Regions from separate parts of the Pelorhabdus sp. sgz311001 genome, predicted to be linked through region 2. Evidence: riboswitches for the same ligand, from Rfam matches in the RefSeq annotation. Region 2 holds a riboswitch; each other region holds the start of a gene.

What was found. Region 2 has a riboswitch for cyclic di-GMP ahead of AC0MXB_RS12820 (GGDEF domain-containing response regulator). Riboswitches for the same ligand answer to the same signal wherever they lie in the genome.
Region 1: it holds a riboswitch for cyclic di-GMP, as region 2 does, so the genes downstream of both, AC0MXB_RS06325 (ATP-binding protein) here and AC0MXB_RS12820 (GGDEF domain-containing response regulator) in region 2, are expected to answer to the same signal.
Region 3: it holds a riboswitch for cyclic di-GMP, as region 2 does, so the genes downstream of both, AC0MXB_RS15455 (putative bifunctional diguanylate cyclase/phosphodiesterase) here and AC0MXB_RS12820 (GGDEF domain-containing response regulator) in region 2, are expected to answer to the same signal.
Region 4: it holds a riboswitch for cyclic di-GMP, as region 2 does, so the genes downstream of both, AC0MXB_RS06515 (hypothetical protein) here and AC0MXB_RS12820 (GGDEF domain-containing response regulator) in region 2, are expected to answer to the same signal.

Annotation. Positions count from the first base shown of each region.
Region 1 is NZ_JBVXUT010000002.1:47,109-54,340, forward strand. Features, by position in the region: gene AC0MXB_RS06310 (P1 family peptidase) at 1-376, shown strand, start outside; gene AC0MXB_RS06315 (hypothetical protein) at 688-828, opposite strand; gene AC0MXB_RS06320 (GntR family transcriptional regulator) at 1,125-1,790, shown strand; gene AC0MXB_RS06325 (ATP-binding protein) at 1,893-2,330, opposite strand; cyclic di-GMP riboswitch class I at 2,420-2,504, opposite strand; gene AC0MXB_RS06330 (CoB--CoM heterodisulfide reductase iron-sulfur subunit B family protein) at 2,699-3,556, opposite strand; gene AC0MXB_RS06335 (succinate dehydrogenase/fumarate reductase iron-sulfur subunit) at 3,553-4,512, opposite strand; gene AC0MXB_RS06340 (FAD-binding protein) at 4,512-6,221, opposite strand; gene AC0MXB_RS06345 (Fe-S-containing hydro-lyase) at 6,255-6,812, opposite strand; gene AC0MXB_RS06350 (fumarate hydratase) at 6,828-7,232, opposite strand, start outside.
Region 2 is NZ_JBVXUT010000005.1:18,027-25,258, reverse strand. Features, by position in the region: gene AC0MXB_RS12845 (PAS domain S-box protein) at 1-1,825, shown strand, start outside; gene AC0MXB_RS12840 (EamA family transporter) at 1,950-2,816, opposite strand; gene AC0MXB_RS12835 (DMT family transporter) at 3,238-3,657, shown strand; gene AC0MXB_RS12830 (ClbS/DfsB family four-helix bundle protein) at 3,804-4,103, shown strand; gene AC0MXB_RS12825 (carboxymuconolactone decarboxylase family protein) at 4,172-4,486, shown strand; cyclic di-GMP riboswitch class I at 4,604-4,687, shown strand; gene AC0MXB_RS12820 (GGDEF domain-containing response regulator) at 4,818-5,726, shown strand; gene AC0MXB_RS12815 (YifB family Mg chelatase-like AAA ATPase) at 5,805-7,232, opposite strand, start outside.
Region 3 is NZ_JBVXUT010000006.1:130,966-138,197, reverse strand. Features, by position in the region: gene AC0MXB_RS15470 (dihydroorotate dehydrogenase) at 1-145, shown strand, start outside; gene pyrF (orotidine-5'-phosphate decarboxylase) at 157-879, shown strand; gene pyrE (orotate phosphoribosyltransferase) at 879-1,451, shown strand; cyclic di-GMP riboswitch class I at 1,512-1,597, shown strand; gene AC0MXB_RS15455 (putative bifunctional diguanylate cyclase/phosphodiesterase) at 1,667-3,382, shown strand; tRNA gene AC0MXB_RS15450 (tRNA-Asp) at 3,463-3,539, shown strand; tRNA gene AC0MXB_RS15445 (tRNA-Gly) at 3,544-3,618, shown strand; tRNA gene AC0MXB_RS15440 (tRNA-Trp) at 3,626-3,701, shown strand; gene AC0MXB_RS15435 (3-hydroxyacyl-CoA dehydrogenase family protein) at 3,881-4,831, shown strand; gene AC0MXB_RS15430 (ABC transporter ATP-binding protein) at 4,947-5,756, opposite strand; gene AC0MXB_RS15425 (ABC transporter permease) at 5,769-6,542, opposite strand; gene AC0MXB_RS15420 (ABC transporter substrate-binding protein) at 6,542-7,232, opposite strand, start outside.
Region 4 is NZ_JBVXUT010000002.1:91,862-99,093, reverse strand. Features, by position in the region: gene AC0MXB_RS06540 (AEC family transporter) at 1-107, opposite strand, end outside; gene AC0MXB_RS06535 (IclR family transcriptional regulator) at 373-1,146, shown strand; gene buk (butyrate kinase) at 1,234-2,298, shown strand; gene iorA (indolepyruvate ferredoxin oxidoreductase subunit alpha) at 2,353-4,131, shown strand; gene AC0MXB_RS06520 (indolepyruvate oxidoreductase subunit beta) at 4,133-4,705, shown strand; cyclic di-GMP riboswitch class I at 4,755-4,841, shown strand; gene AC0MXB_RS06515 (hypothetical protein) at 4,902-5,156, shown strand; gene AC0MXB_RS06510 (hypothetical protein) at 5,309-5,575, shown strand; gene AC0MXB_RS06505 (hypothetical protein) at 5,624-6,184, shown strand; gene AC0MXB_RS06500 (serine protein kinase) at 6,429-7,232, shown strand, end outside.

The DNA.
Region 1 (7,232 bases), on a different contig from region 2:
CGATATCGTTCAACCTAGTACAGGCAAGATTCTGGCAGGCGCTCTAGCTGATGATCATCAAACCTTCTTAAACACGGAGGAATATATTTTAAAAACAAATTATCAGAAACCGGTGACGTTCTCACGAGAAAATACAACCATTGGTCTAATCATGACCAATGGACGACTCACCAAGGCGGAAGCAAACAAACTGGCCACTATGACCCATGATGCTTATGCTCGAACCATTCGCCCAGTTCATACGCTTCATGACGGTGATACGATCTTTACCATGGCTACCAATGAAGTCGATACAAATCTAGACTTTCTAGGCGTCCTTGCGGTAAGAGCAATGGAACAAGCTATTTTAAACAGTGTAAATGCTATTACAAAATAACAAAGAGAGTCTTATTTGCTATTTCTTGCAAATAGGACTCTCTTTGTTTTCTTGTGCATCATTAAAATGGGATTTCATCCTTTTTAGTTTCAACGTACCAGAAGATTCGTTGCTTAATTGCGCCACGAATGTCTACCTTCATAAAAATCCTGCGAAAACGAATTTTTATGCATGACAAGGTATAAAAAAAGCAACCCATCTAACTGGATATAACTATCCAATTAGGTGCGACGCCATTGTCGCAATACGAATAGAACTTCTTGCTCCGCTGCCTTTCGTATTTTTTACTTTTTACTGACATTCTAACGCAATCAATGTTCGGCAAATAATCCAAGTTCAAAATCAAGCCATTTTTGTTCTTCCAGTAATTCTTCCTGATCTTTGTCCAAAATCTCTTTCGCTACTTCTTGCGCCATAATTTCTTCTTGTGCATAGGCTTCCATTACGAACATATCATCACGCCTCCCTTATGTTTTAATTGATGTATTTTTGAATTAACGTATACATCAATTATGTAATACATTATAACAGTCTTTGTTTCATTTGGCTATACCCCAAGAAAAAGTTTTTATTTTTGGACTATTTTGCCAATATCATGTTATACTATCAATAGGTATTTTACAAGGTTCTATCGGTTTTCAAATAAATTAACTAAAAATTTATAATTATCTTATTAGTAGCTATTAGAGTATTTCGTAAGTTATAATAAAATATTAGAGAGTGAAATTTTTTTTAATGGAGGCCCGCTATGCCCAAAGATTTAGAATTCCTTTCTACTAATGATACCTCGCTACGCAATAAGGTATTCCAACATATCAAAGCGCAAATCATCGAAGGAGCCTATTCCCCCGGCGATATTCTGCTAGAAACAAAATTAGCCGATGAGTTAGGCGTAAGCCGCACCCCCATTCGCGAAGCAATTTGGCTGCTGGAAGTAGAAGGTTTAGTAGAAACGACCGCAAAAAAAGGCGCTATTGTCCTGGGAATCTCGGCGAAAGATGTCGCTGATATTTGCGCTATGCGCCAATTGCTAGAAGGCTTGGCTGCCCGTTGGGCTACTAGTCGTTTAACCGAAAATGAACTGAAAGAACTACAAAAAATTGTTGATCTTACGGAGTTTTATGCTCAAAAACAAAATATGGAGGAAATTGCTGAGTTAGATAATAAGTTTCATCAGCTCATTTATGAGGCTTCTGGCAGCAAAATGCTTAATTTGACGTTAAGCAATTTGCATAAATATATTAAGCCAGCTCGCTTAAACTCCATTGCTGTAGAAAATCGTTTATCCCAAACGATTACGGAACATATTACGCTCATGGATGCCTTTTATAAACGTGATCCTGATGCTGCCGAAAAAGCCATGACCTATCATGTAAGTATGGCGCACCGTAACATTACCAGCCTCCATCACTAAAGGCCCGCAAAACTAAAAAAACACTTGGTTTCTAATCGAAACCAAGTGTTTTTTTATTACAACATGCCCAAGAAAGAAAAATCTAACTTTACGCCGCACATATCAGGTAATCTTTTTATCGTTTTGGGATAAACAAGGTTCTGATAGCATCTTCGCTAACAATATTTCCGTTCCTTGCCTGTTGTAAAAAACACAATCCGCCGCCGCTTGCATAATCAGCAGGCCACGACCGCCTTCACGCCAGAGCTCTTCTTCGAGGCACTTATGACTATCTTGTGCTCGTTTTGACGCTGTAACCAAACCTAGTCCTTGATGCTTCAAGCGAATCACGAGTACGCTGCCTCGCAAAATATCCATCGTGAGCTGACAAGGCTTGCCTTCACTAAAACGCAAGGCATTATTGACTGCTTCATTCACAGCAACTTCCATCATATGATATTGTCCTAGTAGCACTTTTTGCAAAAAACATTTTACAAGCGGTCTCACCAGTTTAAATTCAGCATAATCGCAAAAAGAAAAGACAATTAAACGCGGTCTCATTCTTCTTCCTCCCTCATTTTTACAGCTCTGGAGGAATACCAAAAAGCAGGGAACCGCCCCCTGACCTCAGAGCATGCTTAAAGATCCAGCATGGCAGCCTGGCAATCCTAGGTAAAAACCCTTAGATCCAAGGCTTTGCGTCCTTGCCTTTCGGCAAGTTTGCCTAATATTTCACTAAGTAACTAATTTAATTTTACTGTAAAAATTCATAAAAAGTCAAGGAAATAACTGCCGTTTTTTTTACTAAAACACCATAAAATTACAAAATTCCAACTACGTTGTTTTTAAAAAACCTCTCAGAAACATCGCCGCTAAGCGCTGTACTGAGAGGTCTCTAGCATTGTTTAAGCTACAGCTAACAAATCAAGTTACAGCTTTAAAACTGCCGTGCTAACAATATGGCGCTTCATGCCCAATTCATCCTGCGACAGCCCTAAAGCTAGACCGATGAGCTGCGACATATGAAGAATGGGGATTTCCTTGGCCGCACCAACTGCAGCCTGTCCTTCTGGGTGGAACATATCAAGCTGCATCTGACACAGCGGGCAAGGCGTAACGAGACAGTCTGCCCCTGCTTTAATCGCGCTGAGGTTCGTTTCTCCCGTCATCTTAAGCACACTGTCACGCGCTGGATATACAGCATGGAAGCCACAACATTTCAGTTTGGCATCAAACTCGACCGGTTCAGCTCCCAATGCGCGAATCAGATCTTCTAAAGAATGAGGCACTGCATGATCTTCAAAATTCATAATTTCAGGCGGTCTTAGCAGATGGCAGCCATAATAACCAGCCACTTTCATACCTTGCAAAGGGCGCACTACTTTTCCCTTTAATTTATCAAGACCATAGTCGCGAACAAGCGCCCACAGTAAATGAGTGATTTCGCTTGTTCCTTCATACTTCATCCCCGCCTTAGCTAGAATCGGGTTTACCTTTTCTTTCATGCCATGATCTAATTCATGTTTTGCTTTGCGCAGCATGAGCGTACAAGTATTACAGACCGTCATAATATCAAGCTTCAGGCCTTCGGCCAAAGCAATATTACGGGCATTCACGGACAGAGCTGTTAACTCATCAATATCTTGTACATGAGAGGCGCCGCAGCAAGTCCAGCCGGGAAGCTCAACGAGTTCAATTCCTAGTTTTTTCGCAACGGCAAGTGTTGCCATCATATCTTCTTTGGCCGCCGCTTCGAGGACACAGCCAGGAAAAAATCCATATTTCATTCTTTCTCCGCCTCCTTGACTGCTTTCATAATGGCTCTCACTTTGTCAATTCCCTGCACTGGCGTAGCCGAGTGAATCAGATGAAGCGGATTTAATTTGCCGCGAACAAAAAGACGCATAGCAAAAGCAGCGCGAGTCGACGACTTTAACAAGCCTTCGGTTTTCACCGACATGGTCGCTTCGTTTAAGCGGCCTGTTTTGGCAATATCATCTCGGAAGGCCATACCATGACGAGCGCCCATATTATCAGTCATACCAGCTTGCACCGATTTTTGCCGTAATTTTGATATATCTTCCGCTGGCTCTAAATGTTTCGGACACTTGGTCACACATTCCTGACAGTGAACGCATTTCCACAGGCCTTTGGCCATAGCTGGCGTCAAATGAGCCATAAAATCTTTATCACGCGAGTCAGCTACAAATTTCTGAGCTTTACTAAAAATAAAGGGCTCTAAAAAGTCTCTTTCATCGGCGCTGAGCTTATTACATTCAGACGCACAAGAACCACAGAGAATACAGTCAGCTTGCTGACGTATCTTTTTAAAATCTTCCGGCGACTGACGACAGCCGCTTTTCGCCGTAAACTGTTCGTCAGGAATCAGCCACGGTTTGACTTCTTTTAAGCGCTGCGCCTTGGGCTCCCAGTCCACAACAAGATCGCGAATAACTTTGAAGTTTTGAATTGGGCTAATTTCGAGCGTATCGCCAAAACGCGCTGTCACATCATCAAGACCAACTTCACAAGCTAGCATAGCCTGGCCATTGACGCGAACGGCACAAGCGCCGCAGACAGCAGACCGACAGGCAGCTACGAAAGTCAGTGTCGGATCCATCGTATCTTTAATTTTTATTAAACCCCATAAAATCGTTTTGCCAGGCTCATGAGGAAAACTGTATTCCTGTACAAAGGACTTATTATCTTGAAAACGGTGTATTTTATAGGTAATCTGTCGCATTAGTATTTCCTTTCTGCCGGTTGATGCTTCGTAATGACGACCGGCCGGTAGGATAATTTATAATCAGAACCATCTTTGGTGATCAGCGTATGTTTTAAGAAATTTTCATCATCGCGCTTTGCATAATCATCACGCAGGTGGCAGCCCCGGCTTTCTTTGCGGGCTAAAGCGCCTGTTACAACAGCCTTGGCAATTGTCAACAGATTCCCCATTTCCACATAGTTTACGAAGGCGCTGTTAAATACACGGCTGCTATCGCCGACTACGCAAGTTTGGTATTCAGCAAGCAAACCATCAACGACTTGTGCTGCTTTTACCATATCGGCTTCATTGCGGAATACGCCCACATTGTACCACATGATTTCGGCCAAGCGATCACGAATCGACGCAACGGTAGCGCCTTTCGTACGGGAAACAACTTCTTCAAAACGTTTTTCCCAGCCTGTTGCGGCTTCACTTAGCAAATTTTCACCGGTAATCGTTCGTTTTCTGGCACAATCGCTAGCGCCCATGCCTGCTACTTTACCAAAAACCATTACATCAGCAAGCGAGTTGCCGCCCAAACGATTCGCACCGTGAATAGATACGCAAGCTGCTTCCCCGGCGGCAAAGAGACCGCTGACCGCTGTAGCGCAGGTTTTATAATCGACTACGTCTATGCCGCCCATCGAATAATGGCAGGTTGGACGAATCGGAATCGGTTCTTTCACAGGATCAACATGTTCAAAAGAAATGGCCAGATCACGAATACCATGAAGTTTCTCGATAATCGCCTCTTCTGGTAAATGACGTACATCGACCTGAACATAGGCAGTAATGCCTTCGCCAAAACCACGGCCTTCCTTAATTTCCGTTTCAATGCCTTTGGCAACAACGTCACGCGTAGCAAGTTCCATTTTTTCCGGGGCGTAACGCTTCATAAAACGTTCGCCAAGACGGTTGATAAGATAGCCGCCTTCACCGCGCACTGCTTCTGACATCAAAATACCGGTGCTAGCAAGGCCTGTCGGGTGGAACTGCACCATTTCCGGATCTTTTAGGGCAACGCCTGCTCTAAAGCAAGCTGCCATACCATCGCCAGTAGAAGTGAAGGGATTAGTTGTACGCATCCAATACATCCGACCAGCGCCGCCTGTAGCGATGACTACGCTTTTTGCGGCAATCGGCACAATTTCACCTGTTTTTATTTGTAGCGCCACTACGCCGCGCAGTTCGCCGTCTTCTACAACAACATCTAAGAGCTGCCACTCTTGCAGCACTTTTACATCATGCTTCAAACACTGCTCGTACATGGTATGCAGTATGACATGGCCGGTTTTATCAGCGGAATAACAGGTACGCGGTGAAGATTGACCGCCGAAGTTACGCTGAGAAATACGACCTTCTTTGTCACGAGAAAAGGGAACGCCAAAATAGTCAATCTCGTTAATACAGTCAGGACTCATATTACAGAAAAATTCAATGGCATCTTGGTCGCCCAAATAGTCACTGCCTTTAGCAGTATCGAAAATATGTTTTTCTAAAGTATCGGTCGCATCGGCATTTTTCAGAACGCCGTTAATGCCGCCCTGAGCCATCGCGGTAGCCGAGCGGGTCGGAAATACCTTCGTCATCAAAGCTACATTTAAATCGCCCTGCCTTGCCGCTTCCAGCGCGGCGCGCATACCGGAGCCGCCGCTGCCGATTACTAATACGTCAAAAGTAAGCATATGTCACCTCAATCCAAAATTTTACGCCTATCTTTAGATTTGCGCATAAGGCTTTTGGCCTTGTTCATAAAAATTATTGCCTTCACAGTCAATGACAACAATCGCGGGGAAATCTTCTACCGTAAGTGCCGCTAAGGCTTCTGGACCTAAATCACCGTAAGCCAGCACTTCATATTTTTTTACGGAACGAGCAATTAAAGCGGCGGCGCCGCCAATCGCAGCGAAATAAGTTACGCCGTGCTTTTTCATAGCGTCTACGACTTCTTTCGAACGATAGCCTTTGCCAATCATGCCGCGCAGTCCCTGTTCAATCAAGGCTGGCGTATAGGCATCCATACGACCGCTCGTAGTCGGACCGGCGGAACCGATAGGTTGACCTGGTTTCGCTGGCGAAGGTCCTACATAATATACAACCTGATCGGTCAGATCAACAGGCAGTTTTTCACCGCGAGCGAGCGCCTCGGTCATTTCTTTATGAGCTGCATCGCGAGCTGCATAAATCACGCCGCTAATTAAAACACTGTCACCCGCTTTTAAGGATTGTACCTTTTCTTTTGTTAAAGGGGTAGTAATGCGAATTGCTTCAGCCATTTTCGTAACCTCCTCTTAAAGTTCCACTTCCGCATGGCGGGTGGCATGACAGTTAATATTGACTGCAACAGGCATCCCGGCAATATGCGTCGGATACCATTCGATATTGACGCCAAGCGCCGTCACATCACCGCCGAGTCCTTGCGGTCCAAGACCAGTTTTACGAATTAACTCCATCAGTTCTTCCTCTAATTTGGCATAGCGAGGATCTTCGTTTTTCGATGTAATCGGACGAGTCAAAGCTTTCTTCGCAAGGTATGCGCATTTTTCAAAGGTTCCGCCGATTCCTACGCCAACAACCATGGGCGGACAAGGGTTTGATCCCGCTTTTTTTACTGTGTCAACAACGAAATCCTTAATTCCTTGAATTCCATCAGCTGGTACAAGCATTTTAATCGCGCTCTTATTTTCGCTGCCAAA
Region 2 (7,232 bases):
GGCGCGTTATCGTGGATTATTTGAAAATATGCCAAATATTTTTGTCTATTATCGCGTTGTTTTTAATGAAGCAGGTGAGGCAGCAGATTTAGAATATGTAGAGGTGAATTCATCTTTTGAAAACGCATTTCAGTTGACGGCAGCAGACATTATTGGCAAAAGAATTATGGAAGTAAGACCAAAAATAAAAAATGAGAAAGATTGGTTTGCTGTACTTGGTTATGTAGCTAAGTCCGGTAAGGCGACACAGAAAGAATTCTATATAGAAATGCATGCAAGATATTATTGCTTTTCTATTTATAGTCCGGAAAACGGTCATGTGGCCTTAATTGGCGAAGATGTTACTGAACGTAAAAAGACGGAAGAGTTATTGCGAGAAAGTCAGGAATGGTATGAAGCCGTAATGAAAAAATCGTCAGAAGGAATTGCTGTAATTGATAAGGAAACGCAGCAGGTTATTGAAGTCAATGAAGCCTTTACACGACTGTTTAGCTGTACGGCTGAGACCGTAGTTCAAAAATCATTCGAGACGATTGGACTTCTGACAGCAAACGATATGGCTGGGATCGAGCATGCGTTACAAACAAGAGGAAGTTGGTCGCCCAATACCGTTTGGCGCTATCAACAACAGAACCTTTCTGTTATCTATGTCGAATTAGCAGCCGTATTGATTCGACATCGCAACAGAAAGTTAATCCTGTTATCGTGTCGTGACGTAGCCGAACAGCAGCGGTTGCAGGCTGAAGTACAGCATCAAGTTGACATGGCTGGACGAGTCCAAAAATCCTTATTGCCAGTTGATTATGAAAAGAATCAAGTGACGATTTGTTCTATTTTTGAACCAGCAACCCTTATTAGCGGCGATTTCTACGGCTATCGGTGGTTTCATAATGGGACGGTATTACATGGCTATCTTATTGATGTTACTGGCCACGGCGTTGCTTCTGCTTTGTACACCGCGGCGATTAGCAGTTTGTTAAATGAGATTATGGATAAGGCAGAGGCTTGGACAACAGAGTCAATTACTCGATTGAATCGTTATTTAAATCAGTATTTTCCAGATCATTCTTTTGCGGCAATGATCGCTTTTACCTTAAATCTGAGCACAAGGGAATTAACTTGTATTTCTTGCGGCATTAATTATTTATTAGCAGATACTGCCGAGAAAAAGGGACTTATTGCGGTACCTGGTCTCTTTCTTGGGGCTGCAGAAAATCCCTATTTTGAAACAACTACTTTTTCTATCCAATCAGGTGATACTTTTTATTTTATGACAGATGGTATTTATGATGTTTACCCTAAAGAAGCCACGACTGATTTGCGAGATTTTGCAGCTACAATGGAACGTTTACGGGCAATTTCTACTTCACCGCAACGGGAAGACGATTGCTCGGCTTTGTGTCTTAAAATAGGAACTCTAGAAAAATTACCTGTAGTATATCGATTTCAAAGTGCAGAAAGATATGAGCAAATATTAATAGCATTATCAGCAATTTTTCAGCGTGTTGCAGGAGACGAAGCTTGCAAGTTAGAAGCCGTTATAGGAGAAGCGCTCAGTAATGCCTGTCATTATGGCACAAATATTTGTGTGAAAGTGAATAAAGTAGGTGCAGCGCTGGTGATGCGGGTAAAAGATGATGGGCCAGGATTTGGCGGTAATGAACAGATTATGCGCTACCGCCATTGTGGCTTAGCACAGGTTTTTGAACAGGTGATCTCCTGTGAGAATGGACGAGGGATTCCAATTATGTTATCTTGGACTGATAAAATGATTTATAATGCCAAGGGTAATGAGGTTATGCTAATTAAATATTTAACTAGATGAGTGCTAGCTCATGGGCTATTTAACCGAAAATCAGGCTCTGCCTTCTATTGAGGCAGAGCCTGAAGCATTTTTAAATGCGTAACTATGGTTAGCGGGAATGTCAAATAAATTGAACCAGTACCAATCAGGTTTTTTGTAGGTTACCTACAATGATTCCGCCCAAAATCATGATAATCCCCAGCCACTGCAAGGTGGCGATGTGCTCCCCCAATACAAAGGCTGATAAAAGCATCGCTATAGGAAGTTCTGATGAGGTTAAGATACTTCCAAGGCCGACTCCAATTTTCGGAATCCCAATGGAGAACAATAATGGAGGCAGGACAATACCAAATAATCCCAGTAATATGCTATAGGGCATTAATTGTAAAAGTACAGGCATATTTATGAGGAAAAATGGTGGTAGAAAACAGAAGATGGTTGCTGTGGCGCCAATCGACATAAGTGCACTTTTCAGAATGGGGGAAACGTCACGCGCAACTGTTCCGCTGCTGAGAATCACTAGAGAGTAAGAGAACGCTGCTGCAGAACCCCAGATCATTCCTGGTGAAACAAAGACATTATTAGTCCCCGTTTTTATTCCAGTAGCAAATAGTGATCCAATAAGGAGTACAGTAATTGCTACGATTTTTTGCCATGTAGGAATTCGCCGAAAAAATATTCCTTCCAATAATACTCCAATCCAAATGAATTGGAATAAAAATATAATTGCTAACGAGGCATCTAACGTTTGTAATGACTTATAATAAAAAACAGTCGTTAGTCCAATCGGCGAACCACATAAAACTAATAACAAAGTTTTTTTCCATGGGATAAATTGTTTTCGCTGAAACAACACTACAGCCCAGAGAAGCAACATGCCGAAAAATCCTTGTGATCCACAAACATCATTTACTGTAAAACCACTTGCGTAAGCAATCTTGACAATCGTAGAAAGGATGCCATAACTGCATCCACCTAAAAATACTAGAAATGCATAAGAATTTCTTGACAAAATATCTCCTCCCAATAAAAAACGCCACACAATATCCCAATAGATATTGTGTGGCGAAAATAGATTTCTCTAGAAAAATCCACATCCAAAGATGGTTTTATGATTCAGTTTTAAGCTTATCTAAGCATAGCAGTTTTCTTTTTGTTCGTCAACAACTGAAAATTCTAAGGGAATATAGTTAATACTTGGTTTATGATTCACTTTATATCCGAATTTAAATCAGAATTTAAATCAGAATTTAAATCAGAAAGAAAAAATTGTAGATCGTTATAGAAAATTAAATTTTTAGCCGTTTCAACTGTTGACTATTTTTAAGATAATTTGTTTTTTGTATAATAGAGTTAGTATTTTGTAAATCAAAATATGGTTTAGATATAAAGAGAAGAAATGAGAAAACTACTAATATAAGGGGAGAAACATAATGCTAAGCGTCTTAGCGGCGATTATTACTGGAATAATTTTACCAATACAAGGAGCTATTAATTCGCAAATAGGAAAGTTATCGGGACAATTTATTATGATTATAGGAGTCTCAATTTTTCAGATTTTATTTGCATTATTTTTTGTTTTATATAATCAGCAAAAGATTAGTGATACAATATCTACTAAAGCCTTGATTTCAGGAATGATGGGGATTTGTGCAATGTATGGCTTTTCATACTCTATAGCGAATATTGGAACATTAAAGGTATTTGCCTTAGTATTAGCAGCTCAGATTATTACCGCGGCTGTCGTTGATCATTTTGGACTTGTTGGTGTTGAAGTTTCGCCGATAACATACAATAAAGTAGGAAGTTGCATACTTATACTGACTGGGGTTTATTTGTTAGCTAGATCTTAGAGAGTGCCAATAACTGCTCATAAAATCCTGTAACTTTGTTCAAATTAGTTTTAAAGCGTGTTGAAATTTGAGGTATTAATCAACCTTAGATATTTTTGTTTATTAAATTTGAAGTGATTATCAAAAATGGAGTGTGGCCATGATAAATGATACAATACAATAGTAAAGTTGAATTAATTGCCGCTATACAAAAGACTTATTTGCTTTTTGACAAAGAATTTGATGAGATTCCAGATGAAAAAGGAAATGTTCGCATTGCGCAAGTGGATAAAACGCCGCAGGAAATGCTAGCATATCAGCTCGGATGGTTAAATCTTATTATGGGATGGGAAAAAGGGACAGTAACAAAAGCGAATTGGCCAATGTGGAAGTGGATACATATAAATTCGGTTGCGCCTTTTAAGAATTTTAGAACCAAGATTAGGAGATGGAAAAAGAATGCTTGACCCAGCGATTATTGAAATCTGTAAACAACAAAATAATGTGCTATTTAGGAGGAATTTATTTGAAAAATATGAGTAATGCATTTGACTGTTTTTTAAAAGAAGCTCCGGAACAATCGAAAACATGGTTAGAAACTGTTCAAAAATTAGACGAGGCTAGTAGCCTTGATTCCAAAACAGAAGAGATTGCTTATATTGCTGTTTTAGCGGCGGTTGGACTGCTAAGTGGTCTTCCTTTTCATGTAAAACATGCTCAGGAGTTAGGTGCTACTAGAGATGAGATTAAAAGTGCAGTTTTATTAGCGCTCCCCGCAGTAGGAAATAAGGTGATTACTGCGTTGCCGATAGCACTTGAAGCCTATGATAGTGAATTTAAAGGAAAGTAGACGTTTTGTTTATTTCAAGAAGATGAGGGAATGAAAACCTGTCAGATGTATTATTGGATACATTTGACAGGTTTCTTTGAAATTTTGAATCATTATGGTATAATTTTCATTAAAGAAATATTTGGTAGGCAAACCACCCGAAAGGATGGGACGCAAAGCCGTGGGTCTAAAGGAATTTTCTAAGACTGCCAGGTTACATCATTAATTACGATGATAACCTGGTTTTTTATTGCAATAAAATGAGAAGTCATTGATGTAGCTATCACTAAAGTTATCGTTCCATGTTGGCTTTGTTTTCTGAACTTTAAAGTGGAAGAGAAAGGACGATAAGATGAATTTTGGTAAGCAGACAGTTCTTGTTGTTGATGATGAAAAATTTCACTGTAATTTATTAATGAAAATTTTGCAAGATAATTATAGTGTTTATTGTGCAACTTCCGGGTCACAGGCTTTAAAGATCATTATATCTCGAAAAATTGATCTTATTTTATTAGATATAATGCTACCAGATATTGATGGCTACGAAATTTGTCGGCGAGTTAAAGAAAATCCGGCTACTCAAGACATAGTAGTAATATTTATTTCTTCCAATTCCTCTCCGCGGCATCAAACAACAGGGTTTTCAATGGGAGCGGTTGATTACATTACGAAGAACACGGACATAGCAGTTATAAAAGCCCGTATTGAGAGTCAGCTTGAATTAAAAAAGCAAAGAGACATTTTAGTGAGTTTGTCAATGATTGATAAATTGACAGAGATATATAATCGTCGTTTTTTAGAAGACGCATTAAATAAATTATGCCTTAGCTCATATCGTAATAATGAATATTTATCAGCGATAATGATTGATATAGATTTTTTTAAAAACTACAATGATATCTATGGGCATTTAGAAGGCGATGAGTGTTTGAGAATGGTTAGCCAAACAATAAAAAATTCACTTTCTAGGTCAATCGATATTGTCGGTAGATATGGTGGAGAAGAATTTGTTGTCTTACTGCCAGCAACACCACTTAGTGGTGCAATTGTAGTTGCCCAGAGGATTCAAGAAAATATAAAAAAATTAGCATTAAAACATGAGATGTCAGATGTAAGTGAGTTTGTCACAGTTAGCATGGGAGTTGCATCATTGAAACCAAATGATGATTATAAACCGGCTAAGCTCATTAAACGCGCTGATATAGGACTTTATAATGCAAAAAGAGAAGGAAGAAATTGCTATATTTCTATCGAAGAGTGAAGTGGGAATATCTTAAATTCTGTAAAAATCTCTAAGCTGGCATGAGCTTAGAGATTTTTATTAATTACTAAACTATTTCTACGCTTTAAATAAAGGATTGCGAAATTGAATTGCTTCAGCAATGTGACGATCTGTAATTTGTTCTTCTTGATCTAAATCGGCAATTGTTCGTGCTACTTTTAGAATTCGATCATAACCGCGAGCACTCAGCTCTAGTTTTTGAAAAGCGCCTTTAAGTAATTTTTGTGCACTTACAGTTAAACAACAAGTTTTTAACACCTGTTTATGGCTCATTTGTCCATTGCAAAAAATACTCCATTGTGCCAATCTCTCTTGCGTCAGATTTCTTACCGCGATGACTCGTTTACGGATCGTTTCTGATGGTTCACCTTGCGATTTTAGGGATAAATCATCGTAAGAAACAGGTTCTACCCACAAATAAATATCAATCCGATCAAGCAAGGGGCCTGAGATTCTATGTTGATATCGTCGAACCTCTTGTTCAGAGCAGGTACAGCGATCACTGGGGAAAAAGCCGCAATTGCATGGATTAGCAGAAGCAATTAATACGAATCTAGCAGGAAATGAAATAGTGGCATTTACTCTAGCAATAGTTACAATACCATCCTCTAAGGGTTGCCGCAATACTTCAAGCACCTGACGTGAAAACTCGGGCAGTTCATCGAGAAATAATACGCCATGATGAGCCAGACTTACTTCTCCCGGTCTAGGGATTCTCCCGCCACCAATCATGCTTGCAGCTGAAAGTGTATGGTGAGGGTGGCGAAAAGATCGTTTTCGTATAAGGCCTGAAGGCCTCTGCAATTCGCCGCTGACGCTATAGATTTTAGTTACTTCTAATGCTTCTTCTTCTGTAAGTGGCGGTAAAATAGAAGGCAGTGCTTTCGCCAACATTGTTTTTCCCGCTCCAGGTGGGCCGACCATAAGTAGATTATGGCCGCCAGCAGCGGCAATTTCCATAGCTCTTTTAGCAACAAGTTGCCCTTGAATATCAGCAAAATCGAATTCGTAATTGCCGCTAAAAAATGCTTCAGGCTCTGCCTCAATACAAGGCAGAGCCTGATTCTCTGTCAAATAACCAACAAGCTGGCGTAATGTAGCGGCAGCTCCAACAAAAGGATTTCCCATAAGTAATGCTTCAGATCCGTTTTCCGGCGCCACATAAACAGCATGTAGTTCCTGATTTTTTGCGGCTATGACCATTGGTAAAATACCACTTATCGGCCGCAAACGACCTTCTAAAGATAATTCGGCCGAAAAAAGACAATTGTTAATTTTGTCCTGAGCGAGCTGTTCACTAGCGCATAAAATTCCCATAGCGATAGGCAAATCTAATCCAGAGCTATCTTTTTTGAGTTCTGCTGGAGCTAAATTTACAGTAATACGTTTTTGCGGATATATAAATCCAGAATTTTTTAAAGCAGACCGAACCCGTTCTTTTGATTCTCTAACAGCGGTGTCAGGTAATCCCACGATATCAAAACA
Region 3 (7,232 bases), on a different contig from region 2:
TGGCGCCAGCGCCGTTGCCGTAGGAACAGCGAATTTTATGAATCCTTCTGCTATGGTTGATGTGGCGGCAGGGCTTGACAATTATTTGGCGAAACGGGGCATTTCCCATATTAGCGAGATTGTTGGTAAGGTGAAATTTGGATAAGGAGAACAGGTATGAGTGCGAAAAGTAATTCACGCTGTATCGTTGCTTTAGATGTAAATACGCTTGAGGAAGCAAAACAGATTGTTGACGAACTAGGCGATTCTGTCAGCTTTTATAAAGTAGGCATGCAGTTTTACTATAGTCAAGGCAATGAGGTATTGCGTTATCTGCAATCCAAAAACAAATCGATTTTTTTAGATTTGAAGCTTCATGATATTCCTAATACTGTGGCAAAAAGTGCGGCAGCGCTTTCGAAGTTAGGCGTTTCGCTAATGACACTTCATTCTCTTGGCGGCTTTGCTATGATGCAGGCCGCCGCTCAAGCTGTGAAGGAAAGTGCTGCGGCGGAAAATCGTGAGGTCCCCAAACTTTTAGCTGTTACTATATTAACAAGTATGGACGAGGTAGCTTTGAAGCAAGTGGGCTGCCCGCTTGCGATTGGTGAAGAAGTTTTAACGTTAGCTAAGCTAGCTAAATCGGCGGGGATGGACGGCGTTGTCGCTTCGCCTCATGAAGCCGCGATGATTCGAAAAGCCTGCGGCGACGACTTCTTGATCGTCACGCCGGGAATTCGACCAGCCGGAGCAGCATTGCAAGATCAAAGTCGCGCCAGTACGCCAGCAGCGGCTCTTACGGCAGGGGCAACGCATTTAGTTATTGGGCGGCCTATTACGCAGGCGGCCGACAAGAACTTGGCCGTAGAAAAAATACTAGCAGAAATGGAGACGGTATGATGACTGAAGCAGAAGTAAAAGAGTTATTTATACAAACTGGGGCGATTTTAGAAGGCCATTTTCTATTGACCTCTGGCCGTCATAGTATGATGTATGTTGAGAAATTTCAGGTACTGCAGCAGCCGAAACATACCGAAACGTTATGCAAAGCTTTAGCTGAAAAATTTCGTGATGCTAAGATTGACGTAGTTATCGGACCGATGACTGGCGGTATTCTTTTGGCTCATGAAGTGGCTAAAGAGCTTGGTACAAGAGCGCTCTTTACGGAAAGGGAAAACGGCAAAATGGCACTGCGGCGCGGTTTTTACGTCGATCCCGGTGAACGCGTTCTCGTCGTGGAAGATATCGTTACAACAGGTGGCTCGGTGCAGGAAGTGATTGACACAATTAAACCAACAGGCGGAATTATTGCTGGGGTGGGGATTCTTGTGGATCGCAGCGGTGGTAAAGCTTCCTTTGAAGCGCCGACTGAGGCGTTGTTGCATCTTGATGTGGCGTCTTTTGCACCAGAAGAATGTCCCGCTTGCAAAGCCGGAACTCCTATTACCAAACGGGGCAGTCGGAAAATTTAAGTAAACTATTTAAGAAGTCCTGAATTGACAGTTATTAGCATGTTATGATATAAATAAAGATAATGAATATGGCAAACTTATCGAAAGATAAGGACGCAAAGCTATGGGTCTAAAGACAGGATGTCTATGATTGCCAGGTTGCTCCCTGTATAGATAGACCAGGTGTCAGGCCTGGTCTTTTATTTTTTTGAGAGCGCGAGGTAGGAGGATTTTTTGTGAAGAAAAATGATTCTGAGTCGGTAGGAAAGGCGCAAGAAAAGATTTTGTTTGCCGAAATAGAAGCGCAGATTCAAAAATATCAGGTTCTCGCAGAAAAGACAGGAGATATTATTTTATTTATAGCTTTAGAAGGGCAAATTCTAGCAGGTAATGATGCTGCGCTTCGTGTCTATGGCTACTCAGCGGAAGAACTCACAGCTTTAACGATTTTTGATGTGCGGGAAGACGGTACGGAAGCAGCTCTAATTTTAGAACAGATGAAATTAGCCGGAGCCGCCGGCGTTTGTTTTGAAGCAAAGCATAAGCGGAAAAATGGTACGGTTTTTTACGTGCAGGTTCAATCGCAACGAAGCATTGTAGCTGGGGTGCCTGTTTTATTGAGTATTATCCGTGATATTAGTCATCGCAAGCAGATGGAAGAAAGACTATGGCATTTGGCCCACTATGATTATCTTACAGATATTCCAAACCGCTACTATTTAGAAGAACATTTGAAAAAGACAGGCACAAATGGTTGTGTGGCGCAAAAAAGCGCGTTACTGCTACTTGATTTTGATAATTTTAATCTTGTCAATAATTCGTATGGCCATAAGGCGGGTGACCGTTTATTGCAACAGGCTGTAAAATTATTGAAGCGCAACCTGCGTAAAGGTGATTTTTTAGCCCGTTTAGGCGGCGATGAGTTTTTAATTTTTCTGTATGAGACTACCTTGGAAAAGGCGAACTGCATGGCTACAAGGCTCTTAAAAACATTAGAAAAAGAAAACTTTTATGTCGATGCCAGCAAAATTCCTCTTCGCGTTACGGCAAGTATTGGTATTGTCTATATTGATGAAGCGGTTGAAGTAAAACGTATTTTTTCTTATGTAGATGCCGCGGTTCATCAGGCTAAGGAAGCCGGAAAAAACCGGGTTATGCTTATCAGTGATATTGATGACCGTCGTCGTATTTTTGAAATGAATCGCAAAGTGGCTTTAATTTATCAGGCATTACGACGTGATCAGTTTAAACTAGTGTTTCAGCCTATTTATCAGTCAGGCAAGGGCATTATTCATTATGAGGCGCTGATCCGGCTAATAGATGGTGACCATATTATTTCACCAGTTGACTTTATTCCTGTGGCGGAAAAGAGTGGTCTCATAGCCTCTATTGATCGCTGGGTGATATCGAAAACACTTTCGGTACTTGAAAATCAGCCGCAGTTAAGAATTTTTGTGAACTTATCAGGTTTTACCCTGAGTGATGAAGGGCTCTTAAGCTGGATTGAACGCTCTATACTAGAAAGCGGCATAGAGCCAAATCGACTTGGTTTTGAGATTACAGAAAGTGCGACAATCAAGGATTTATCAATAGTAGAAAAATGGATTAATGGTTTAAAGAAGCTCGGCTGTCATTTTGCTCTAGATGATTTTGGTGTCGGTTTCTCTTCTTTTTCTCACTTAGGAAAGCTGCCAGTTGACTATTTGAAAATTGATGGATCCTTTGTAAGAAACCTAGAGAATAATCCCAAGCAACAGGCTCTTGTACAAGCGATGAATGCGGTAGCCCATACGTTGGGAAAGAAAACGATTGCTGAGTTTGTCGAAAATGATGCCATTTGGCATATTTTAAAGAAATTAGAAGTTGATTGTGGGCAAGGTTATTATTTAGGGAGACCTGCATCTTTAGAGGAAGTTCTTGTCTCCAAGCAGTTTTGTCAAAGCTGCTGCTAAGGTAAATGCGAGAAGAAAAAGTACTAGTAAAAAGTTCTTGCCAAAGTATATATAATATGTTATTATATAAAAGCTGGTTCGGCCCGGTAGTTTAGTTGGTTAGAATGCCGCCCTGTCACGGCGGAGGTCGTGGGTTCAAGTCCCATCCGGGTCGCCATATTGCGGAAGTAGCTCAGTGGTAGAGCATCGCCTTGCCAAGGCGAGGGTCGCGAGTTCGAATCTCGTTTTCCGCTCCAATTTCATAGGGGTATAGCTCAATTGGTAGAGTAGTGGTCTCCAAAACCATTGGTTGAGGGTTCAAGTCCTTCTGCCCCTGCCAGAAACTCAAAAGAGATGCATTTTATGCATCTCTTTTTTATACGAAAATTTAAAAATAAGGAATATATTTAGTCGTAATAATTTTTACAGTGCAAGAATCGGTTAAAAATGTTATAATTATTCTATAATTTGTAAAATTACAAAACGCTTTTGCAACTGAGTTGATGAGGGGGAGACAGAATGGATGTAAAAGACATTAAAGTCATTGGGAACCTAGGTACTGGAACCATGGGTTTTGGTACAGCTTTGGCCTTTGCCATGGCCGGCTATGAAGTAAAAATGTATGGTCGGTCTGAAAGCAGTATTGAGCGCGGCGTTAACAGTATCAAAGGCGCCTTAAAAACTTATGTCGCTAATGGCTTGGTAAAAGAGGATGATGTAGCATCTATTTTAGCGCGTGTAGAAGGTGTAACAACACTGGAAGCCGTTGCTGAAAAGGCTGATTTCATTATTGAATCTGTTGCCGAAGAACTGGCTATTAAACAGGAAATTTGGGGTAAGCTTGATAAACTTTGCGCGCCTCATACCATTTTTGCCACAAATACGTCTGGCTTGAGTCCTACTGCGATTGCTGAACCATTGCAGCGCAAAGATAAATTCGTCGTAGCTCATTTCTGGAATCCGCCTCATCTAGTTCCACTTGTCGAAGTTGTTCCAGGTAAAGGAACTTCTGAGGAAACCGTACAAATCACTTGGAAGCTCATGGAACTCATTCAGAAAAAACCTGTTGCCTTAAAACGGGAAGCTCTTGGTTTTATCGGTAACAGACTACAGCTGGCTTTGCTGCGAGAAGCTTTGTATATTGTAGAATCGGGCATTGCTACGCCAGAAGCGGTTGATACAACCATGAAATATAGTCTTGGCCGTCGTTTAGCTACAACAGGTCCTTTGGAAAGCGCTGATTTAGGCGGACTTGACATTTTTAATAATATTTCCAGCTATTTGTTAGCTGATTTATGCAATGAGACAACAGGCTCAAAATTATTGCAGGAAGCTGTGGCTGCAGGAAAACTAGGCGCCAAAACTGGTACAGGTCTTTATGACTGGACGCCTGAGTCGTTAGAAAAAATTAAAAGCTTTAGAGAAACTATTTTAATCGATTGGCTGAAACGCGATCAGATCAAAGACTAATGATGTGATAAACAGAAGATGGTTAGCGTAGAATAATACAAAGAGCTATAAGCGAAATGAGATATTTTCGCTCTAGCTCTTTTTTGTTTGGCCTCTTAGTATTTTGGGTTTACTATTATGTTCCCTTGGGATGTGGTAGAGTATGTCGGTTTACTTTAACGACTTCTTCCTTTAGGAGGAGCCAAATTTTTTTAAAGAGTTCCTGATAGTGAGTCGAGGTGCGAAGATCTGAAATTTCCCGTGGTCTAGGCAGATCAACAGGAATGATCGTTTTAATGGTGCCGGGATGAGCCGACATGAGAACGACTCGATCCCCTAATACCAGGGCTTCGTCAATACTGTGGGTAATGAAAACAGTCGTTTTTTGATATTGATTCCAGATTTTTAAAAGTTCTTGTTGTAAAATCAGGCGGTTTTGTTCGTCAAGGGCGCCGAAGGGTTCATCCATCAATAGAATCTCTGGATCATTGGCAAAAGCTCTTGCCACACTTACGCGCTGTTTCATTCCGCCGGAAAGCTGATGTGGATAGACTGAGGAAAAATCTTGTAGTCCTATCATAGAAATGTAGCGGTCGGCGATTTCATAGCGGTCTTTTTTCTTCATGCCGCGCAGACGCAGACCATATGAAACATTTTCAATCACAGTCATCCAGGGAAAAATAGATTGTTCTTGAAACACCATAGAGGTAAGTGGTTGGTGAAGATTTTGGTGTAAGATTTTTATTTTACCACTGCTCTGCCGATCTAGATTTGCTAGAATACGTAATAATGTGGTTTTGCCGCAGCCACTCGGTCCGACAATCACGACAAACTCTCCCTGATTTACGACGAGATTAATTTTGCTTAAGGCGGTAATCGAGCCAGTTGGTGTTGCGAACCTTTTTTCCATGTCTTGAAGGATGATGCAAGGTTTGTTTTTGTTCAAGGGCGAGACCTCCTAGTAATCCTGTTTTTTCCAGGGGAGGACGATTTTTTCGACTCCGTCGAGCACGAGGGAAAAAATATAACCAAGAATCGAGAGCGTGATGAGCGCGACAAACATGGTTTCAATATCAAACATGTCGTAAGAACGCCAGATCATCCAGCCGACACCGGCTTTTGCAGCCGACATTTCAGCAGCTACGATGAGGATCAGAGCCATGCCCATACCTAACTTTAATCCAGCAAAAATCATAGGTAAAGCACCGGGAAGTGCAACGGTAAGGTAAAAGTCTTTTCGATTGGCGCCAAAATTTTTCGCCACATCCAAATAAATCTTGTCAATGTTTACAACACCTGCCAAGGTATTGATGACAACAAGATAAAATACGCCAATCGCTATGGTGAAAACCTTCGACGTTTCGTCAATGCCGAATACAAGGAGAATCAGCGGCATTACGGCAAGTTTCGGTATGGGGTAAGTTGCAGCAATGAGCGGTTCAATGAGAGTGCGAATGACCGGGGACAGTCCCATGCTGATGCCAAGTAGAATTCCTGGCAAAGATCCTAATAGAAAGCCGAGGAGAACTCTTTGGACGCTGATAAGTGTATTATAAGCAAGTTCACCTGAGTAAAGCAGCGGCAAAAAGGTACTAGCAATGAGCGTGGGCGAAGAATAAAGGCGAATGTCTATGAAGCCAGTGCGAGCTAAGATTTCCCAGAAAAGTAGGAGCGTTAAAGGGGAGAGTAAGGGGAGAAGGTGAAGAATTTGAGCTCTTTGCAGCTTCATCATTAATTTCCTCCTGGCTGGTAATCTCCCAGTTTACTTATAGCAAAATCAACATAACGATTATCTACAACATCAGAAGTGGCAAGGCTTTTTATCAATTGATGTTCTTGATACCAAGCAAGATCCAGATCTATGCCGTGGAGACGGACATAGCCGTTGGGATTCAGACCTGTAGGAAACATTTTTTCGTATAACAGTGGATCTTTTATAACAGAATATTTACAAAGGATGGAAACGATATCTGCTTTGTTTTTATTGTAGAAAAAAGCATCGTTATAATCACGGAGCGCTTTTACATAGGCTGTCATAAAGCGATTGGCTACATCAGGCTGTTTGGTTAAACTGGCGCCAAACACGAGAAGCGCTGTTTGCGCGTCTGGATCATATTCTGAGGGATCCTTCCAAGGGTCAATGAGGTCTTTAGCTATGCCTTGAGCAATAAATGGCTCAATGACCATAGCGCCATCAATGCTTTTGTTGGCCAGGGAAACAAGCATATCGCTGAAAGAGCGGATAACTTCGATCTGAACATCTTTTTCGGTTAAGCCGCCTTTCTGTAATACTCGGTCTAAGGAAATTTCATCAAGTGAAGCTGTGCCGACAATGGCGAGCTTTTTACCGCGCAGATCTTGATAATTTTGAATACTGTTTGCTAAATCTTTGCGTATTACGAGCCGATAATAACCTTTGCCA
Region 4 (7,232 bases), on a different contig from region 2:
AAGGCTTCGCCGTCGCTTTGGCGGATCAGTTTCACTGTTTTTAAAAAATAACCAAATAAGATGACGAGCAGGGAAATAAATAGTTGACTGGTTACTGAATCTGACATGAGAATCCCTTCATTTCTTCAATAAAATAAGCGGGTGCGTCCCGCTTCTCATCGTTGAGGTTCTTAGATTGGCTACATTCTAGCATGTTTATCCGGTCTTTTCAATGGATTTAGGCTCGAATTTATTAAAGTAAGTTTACTGTGAATTTTCTTGAATGTCTTACCAGAGCTTGTTATAATCAATTACAAAGAATAAAAAAATATATTATTGTTAAGATGAGTCTTATATATCGAATGGGAGGATGGGGGTTTTATAGCAATCACTATGGAGCGACAAAAGGGAGAAACGATTTTATCATTACATAAAGCAATAGACATTCTAAGTTTGCTGCAGCAGCAGGGAATGCCCATGGGAGTCACCGAAATTGGTCGCACTTTAGGTATGAATAAGAGTACAGTGCATCGAATTTTGGCAACCTTGGAGCAACGAGGTATGGTACAGCAAGACGCTGAGAATGGGCGATATTGGTTAGGCTTAAAACTCTATTCTTTAGGTATGGCCGTGAGTGAAAATATGCCGCTTAAGGCCGTGGCTTCGCCCTATATCCGGGCTTTGTCGCAGCAGTTTAATGAAGTGGTGCACTTAGGCGTTCTTGATCGAGCTGCCAGTGTAGACCCCAGGTTTCTTATTGTTGATAAGATTCAAATTCAGCAGTTTTTAAATATTACTCCTTCGATTGGTTTTGGCGCACCTTGCCATTGTTCTGGTCTGGGGAAATGCCTACTTGCCTTTACTCCCAGTGAGTATGTAGCGACTTTTACTGGCGCCGCCTTATCACGTTATACGGAAAAGACGATTATTGATTGGCCCAGCTTGTTAGCGGAACTTGCTTTCATTCGCCGTCAGGGCTATGCCATAGATAATGAAGAACTGGAAGTGGGGTTAAGCTGTATTGCAGCGCCGATTCTTGCTAAAAATGGGTTGCTTATTGGGGGCGTCAGTCTTTCGGGACCGACTTACCGAATCCAAGCATCGCAAGCAGAAATAATTGCAGCGGTGCAGGAGACGGCTCAGAAAATTTCGCAGCAAATTGACTAATTTTTTTTCGGAAAAAACCGGAACATTGTATCGTAATGCGGAACAAATTATTTATACGCAATCTGGACTTGAATAAGGAGGATATATATGAAACGTATTTTAGCGATTAATCCTGGAGCGACTTCGACTAAGGTAGCCGTTTTTGATGATGAAACGCCTATTTTTAAAGAGACAATGGAACATCATGGCCCGGAAATGGAAGCGTTTTCACGTGTGGTTGATCAATACCTTTATCGCATGGAGCTGATTCGTAAAACTCTAGAAGCAAACGGAATTTCTCTAAGCAGTATCGAGGCCGTTGTTGGACGTGGGGGATTGTTAAAACCGCTGGAAGGCGGGACTTACCAAGTGAATGAAGCGATGGTTGAAGATTTGCGTCAGGCGGCGCGAGGCGAACATGCTTCAAATCTGGGTGGTGTTTTGGCTTATGGTTTTGCTCAGGAATTAAAGATTCCCGCTTTCATCGTCGATCCGGTTACAGTCGATGAATTAGAGCCTGTAGCGCGTATTTCAGGAATTCCTGATTTGGAGCGTGTCAGCATGGCTCACGCTCTAAATATGAAGGCGGTAGCGCGTAAAGTCGCTTTGTCCCTTGCTAAGCCTTATGAAGAGTTAAATTTAGTTATTGCCCATTTGGGAACGGGGATTTCTTTGTCAGTTCATCATAACGGACGAATGATCGATTTTATCGATGGCAAAGAAGAAGGCGCTTTTGCACCGGACCGTTGCGGCGGTTTACCGGCAAGTCAGCTCGTGAAGCTTTGCTATAGCGGCAAGTATACCTATGAAGCGCTCAGAGATCGTTTATTTGGCAAGGGCGGTTTTTATGCCTATCTTGGCACGAAGGATCTGCGTGTTGCTGAAGAACGGGCGAAAGCAGGCGATAAAACAGCACAACTTATTTTAGAAGCCTTTACTTATCAAGTTGCCAAGGATATTGCGGCGTTGGCGTCGGTGGTGAAGGGCAATGTAGATCGCATTATTTTGACTGGCGGAATTGCTTATTCCGAAGCGGTTGTTGGCGCTATTAGCGAACGCGTTGTATTTATTGCTCCCGTAGCAGTTATGCCAGGAGAGGAAGAATTGGAATCTCTTGCCTCCGGCGCTCTGCGTGTACTGAATGGGGAGGAAAAAGTTAAAATTTATGCCTAGTTTGTAAGGACATTTTTTATTGATAAAAAGCTAAGAATGACAGGAGGAATTTATGTGAAAAAGTTGCTAACAGGCAATGAAGCGGTGGCGCAAGGCGCTTATGAAGCGGGCGTCGTTTACGCAGCCGCTTATCCCGGTACGCCTAGTACCGAGATTTTGGAAAATATTGCTCAGTTTAGAGGGGACATCATTGCGGAATGGGCGCCAAATGAAAAAGTCGCCTTCGAAAATGCGATCGGCGCGTCGTTAGGCGGCGGGAGAACCTTGGCGGCCATGAAGATGGTCGGGGTGAATGTAGCAGCTGATCCGCTTTTTAGTTTTGCCTATTCGGGTGTCAATGGCGGCATGGTACTTGTTAGTGGCGATGATCCTGGCTGTCATTCTTCGCAAAATGAACAAGATAATCGGTATTATGCTAAGTTTGCTAAGGTGGCTATGGTGGAGCCGAGCGATAGCCAGGAAGCAAAAGATATGGTTAAAACCGCTTTAGAGATTAGTGAAACCTTTGATACTCCTGTGCTATTCCGTATGACGACGCGCGTTTGCCATAGTAAAAGCATCGTGACGTTAGGAAAGCGGAGTGAAGTCGTTAAAAAAGCCTATGTTAAAAATCCCGCAAAATATGATTTGGTCCCGGCTGTAGCGAAAAAGCTGCGCGTAAATTTGGAAGAACGGCTGCGGACTTTACAACGCTACGCGGAAGAGACGCCGTTAAACTATATCGAATGGCACAGTAAAAAAATCGGGATTATTTCCTCGGGGATTGCTTTTCAATATGCCAAGGAAGTTTTTGGCGAAGATGCTTCATACTTAAAACTTGGTTTTACTTATCCGCTACCGCTCGAAAAAATCCGCACCTTTGCCACTGCCGTTGATATGCTCTACGTCGTGGAAGAGCTTGAGCCTTATTTGGAAGAGCAGATCAAAGCAGCTGGCATTGCCTGCATTGGTAAAGCGAAAATTCCTTATACTGGTGAATTAAATCCTGATATTGTCGCACAGGCGCTCCTTGGTAAACATCGCGAGATGATTTCTTATGACGCTTCCGTTGTAGTAGCGCGTCCGCCGGTTCTTTGCGCGGGCTGTCCTCATCGCGGGTTCTTTTATGAACTGGGAAAACGTAAGAATGTAGCGATTATGGGCGATATTGGCTGCTACGCTTTGGGCGGCGGCGATCCCTTAAATGCCAAAGACGCTGCCAACTGTATGGGCTCTGCTCCCAGTGTGGGGCATGGTCTGCAAAAGACTTTCCACTATTTTGGGGAAGATACGCGAGTAATTTCTACAATCGGCGACTCTACCTTTTTCCATACTGGTCTTATGAGCTTGATTGATATTGTCTATAATCGCAGCAATACAATTACTTGTATTCTTGATAATCGAATTACTGGTATGACAGGCCATCAGGATCATCCTGGCACTGGTTATACACTGCAAGGGATGCCAACGAAAGCGCTTGATATTGCTTCTGTGGTAAAAGCCATTGGCGTGGATCATGTCAAAACCATTAATCCTTTGCGCCTTGATGAAGTCAGTGAAGCGCTCGATTGGGCCTTGGCCCTTGACGAATCTTCGGTCATTATTACACGGTGGCCTTGTGTGTTAAAGAAAGCATCGCCGCAAGATCACGAAGAATTCGGCAACTATTTGGCAAAATGCAAAATTGATCAAGCGAAATGTATCGGTTGTAAAAAATGTATCAAAACAGGCTGTCCAGCCCTTCGTTTTGATAAGGCGGCGAAAAAGAGTTCGATCCATGCGATGCAGTGTGTGGGCTGCGAGGTTTGTGCGCAGGTTTGTCCGGTACAGGCGATTGCCAAGGAGGGGAAATAAGATGGCGACGAAAAATATTTTATTAGTAGGCGTTGGCGGCCAGGGAACCATTTTAGTGAGCAAGATTTTATCTACAGGTCTTATGGCTGCCGGCTATGACGTAAAAATGTCAGAAGTACATGGCATGGCCCAACGCGGCGGCAGTGTGAGTACCCAGGTTCGCTATGGTGAAAAGGTTTATTCACCCATTATTGGTAAAGGCGAAGCCGATATTCTCGTATCGTTTGAGCAGATGGAAGCGCTGCGCTGGTTAGATTATTTAAAGCCTGATGGCAAAATCGTTGTCAATGATTATCAGATTCCCTCAGCGCCGATTTTAAATGGAAAGTGCGATTATCCTACAGGCATTTTAGAAACTTTACAGGAGAAAGCGGCAACGACGATCATAGCTGCAGAAAAGATAGCCCTTGCGCTGGGCAATGGTCGCTGTATGAACGTTGTTTTATTCGGTGCTTTAGTCAAGGCGATGGACCTTACCACAATCCATTGGGACGAAGCAATGAAAGAACAGATTAAGCCCCAGCTTGTTTCAATCAATCAGGCCGCATTTCAAGCTGGGTTAGAGACAGTCTGATAGTTGCCAAGCCTTAAGGGGCATGGTATCATAAGAAAGAGTCAGCAAAAGAAAACGTCGGCAAACTTATCGAAAGGTAAGGACGCAAAGCTTTGGATCTAAGGACAGATCTGTCTATGAGCGCCAGGTTGCAATCAATTTGATGAGCAGCCTGGTTTTTTGTTGCTTAATTTAGGCAAATAAGGAAGGGTTTTACATGTTACAATATTTGGCCCGGCTCTTGGGCCGCTGTGAATGTTGTGGCCGTAAGGCTACGCGGCGCCTTGAAATGTATGACGATGGGCAGAATAAGTCCAAAGGGCATTATTATTGTGAAAGCTGCCTGAGTGAAGGCCTAAATCAAGCTGTTTCAGGCGAGTTTTTAGCTACAGGAAAAAAATTCACCTTATTTCATTCTGCGAATGAATTGGAACGAGCTGGTATTGCTTGTACTAATTTTTTGCAGAAATAGAACAAGAATAAAAAACCGCCGCAGTAAGCTTACGACTACATGAATGCTTACTGCGGCGGTTTTTTATTCTAAATAGAGGATTTGATCGGATTTTAGCGAAAAAGAATAAAAATAAAGATTTTCAGCCTGCAAGTAATGAGTGAGGTGCCAGGATGCGCTATTGTATTTTTTGCGGTGTAGAAATACCGAAAAGTGCTTTGTTTTGTCAGATCTGCGGCAAACGACAACCAGATCAAACGGAAGAAATGGCTGAGGCGGAAGCGGAAGCTGTAGAAACTGAGTTGGCAGATCCAGCGCCGCCGACTGGGCTGGCTGCTTTTTTGGCTTCGCCCAAAAAATTAGTGATTGCTGGAGTTGGCGCTTTTGTCGGGCTAATTATCATAGTAACTTTTGTTATTGTTGTTGTAACGAAAAAATAAGCAGTCTTTCAAATCTGTATAGATTGGATATTTCGGAGGAGATTAGCTATGTATTGTCCTCAATGCGGTGTGACCATCAGTGTGGAAGGAAATTTTTGCGGCAAGTGTGGCAAGGATGTGGCCTATCTAACACAATCAGATAAACAGCCAAAAGCTGCCGTTCCTGCTTCGCCCACAGAAGAACTCGCCTCACCAGTACCAGAGACTACAGCGACGGAGGGTTTGGTTATTACAGAAGCCGAAGTAGCAGCGGCTGCTAAGGCGGCTGAAGAGTTGTCAGGCGAAGGCGGTGACTCAGCGAAAAAAGCGGACGAAGCATCAGAGCAAGTACCAGAGCCAAAACCGCCGCAAGTGGGTGCATTGTCTGGCGGTAGCGCCGATCATAAAAAACCTGCTGTCGTTTATTTTTGTAACTCTTGCGGTACGGCTGTTTTTGCTGAAGATAACTATTGCTACGAATGCGGCAAAAAGACACAAAAAGAATATTATTGTCAACAAGCTGCCGGTTTTACGAAGAAGAAGAAAGTTCTATTTGGCCTTATCGCCCTTACCGCTTTTTTTGGTACGGCATGGCTGATGTATCGTTTTGCTAAGTCTTGGTTTCATTAACTTATTGGTGATTCGCGCTATTTACGTTTGAGGCATGATTTAGTTTTGCTATCATAGTATATTTTAGTATATTTAAAATTTTCTTTATCAGTATTCATGTTATTTTGTTATAGACATCGATAAAAAAATCTGCTATATTAAATCAAATGGTAAGCCGTGTCTTCTCTGAAGGGATAAAAATTCTTTTGGTGTGATGGCTTATCATTTTTTTATTATAATTGCATGCAAAGAAGGGGGAGAAAGTATGGCAAATTTTGATTTCGTCAGTCTGATTAAACAAGATCGGGTAGAGAGAAAGCACGAGCATTTTTCTGGCACGCTGCTTGATTATCTGAAAATCGTAAAAGAAAATCCGAAAGGAGTCATGCTAGCTCATCAACGCATGCATGAACTATTAACAGCGCCAGGCGTTGATATTGTAAGAACAGAAGAAGATCCGCGCTTGAAACGGATTCATGGCAATGATACGCTGCGGCGTTATCGTTTTTTTGAGGATCAGTTTTTTGGCATCGATAAAAGTATTATGAAAATCATGCGTTATTTCCACTCTGCAGCTATGAAAGGTGAGGAATCACGGCAAGTTTTATATTTAGTAGGGCCTGTAGGTGCAGGAAAATCTTCTTTGATGGAAGCGTTAAAACGGGCCTTGGAGATGAGTCCGCCGATTTACACTCTGGAAGGCTGTCCGATGCGGGAAGAGCCGCTGCATCTAATTCCTAAACATTTACGACCTCAATTTGAAGAAATTCTTGGTGTTAAAATAGAGGGGGATTTGTGCCCAGTATGCCGTTATCGTTTGAAAAATGATTTTCATGGTGAATATGAACGATTTCCTGTAACTGTGGCTGAGTTTTCCATCCGTTCCCGCAAGGGCGTTGGTGTTGTACCGCCGGTTGATCCTAACAATCAGGATACGTCGGTGTTATCTGGCTCTGTCGATATATCAAAAATGGATTTATATTCGGAAGACGACCCGAGAGTTCTGGCTTTAAATGGTGCTTTTAATGTGGGCAATCGCGGGATTGTGGAGTTTATTGAAGTGTTTAAA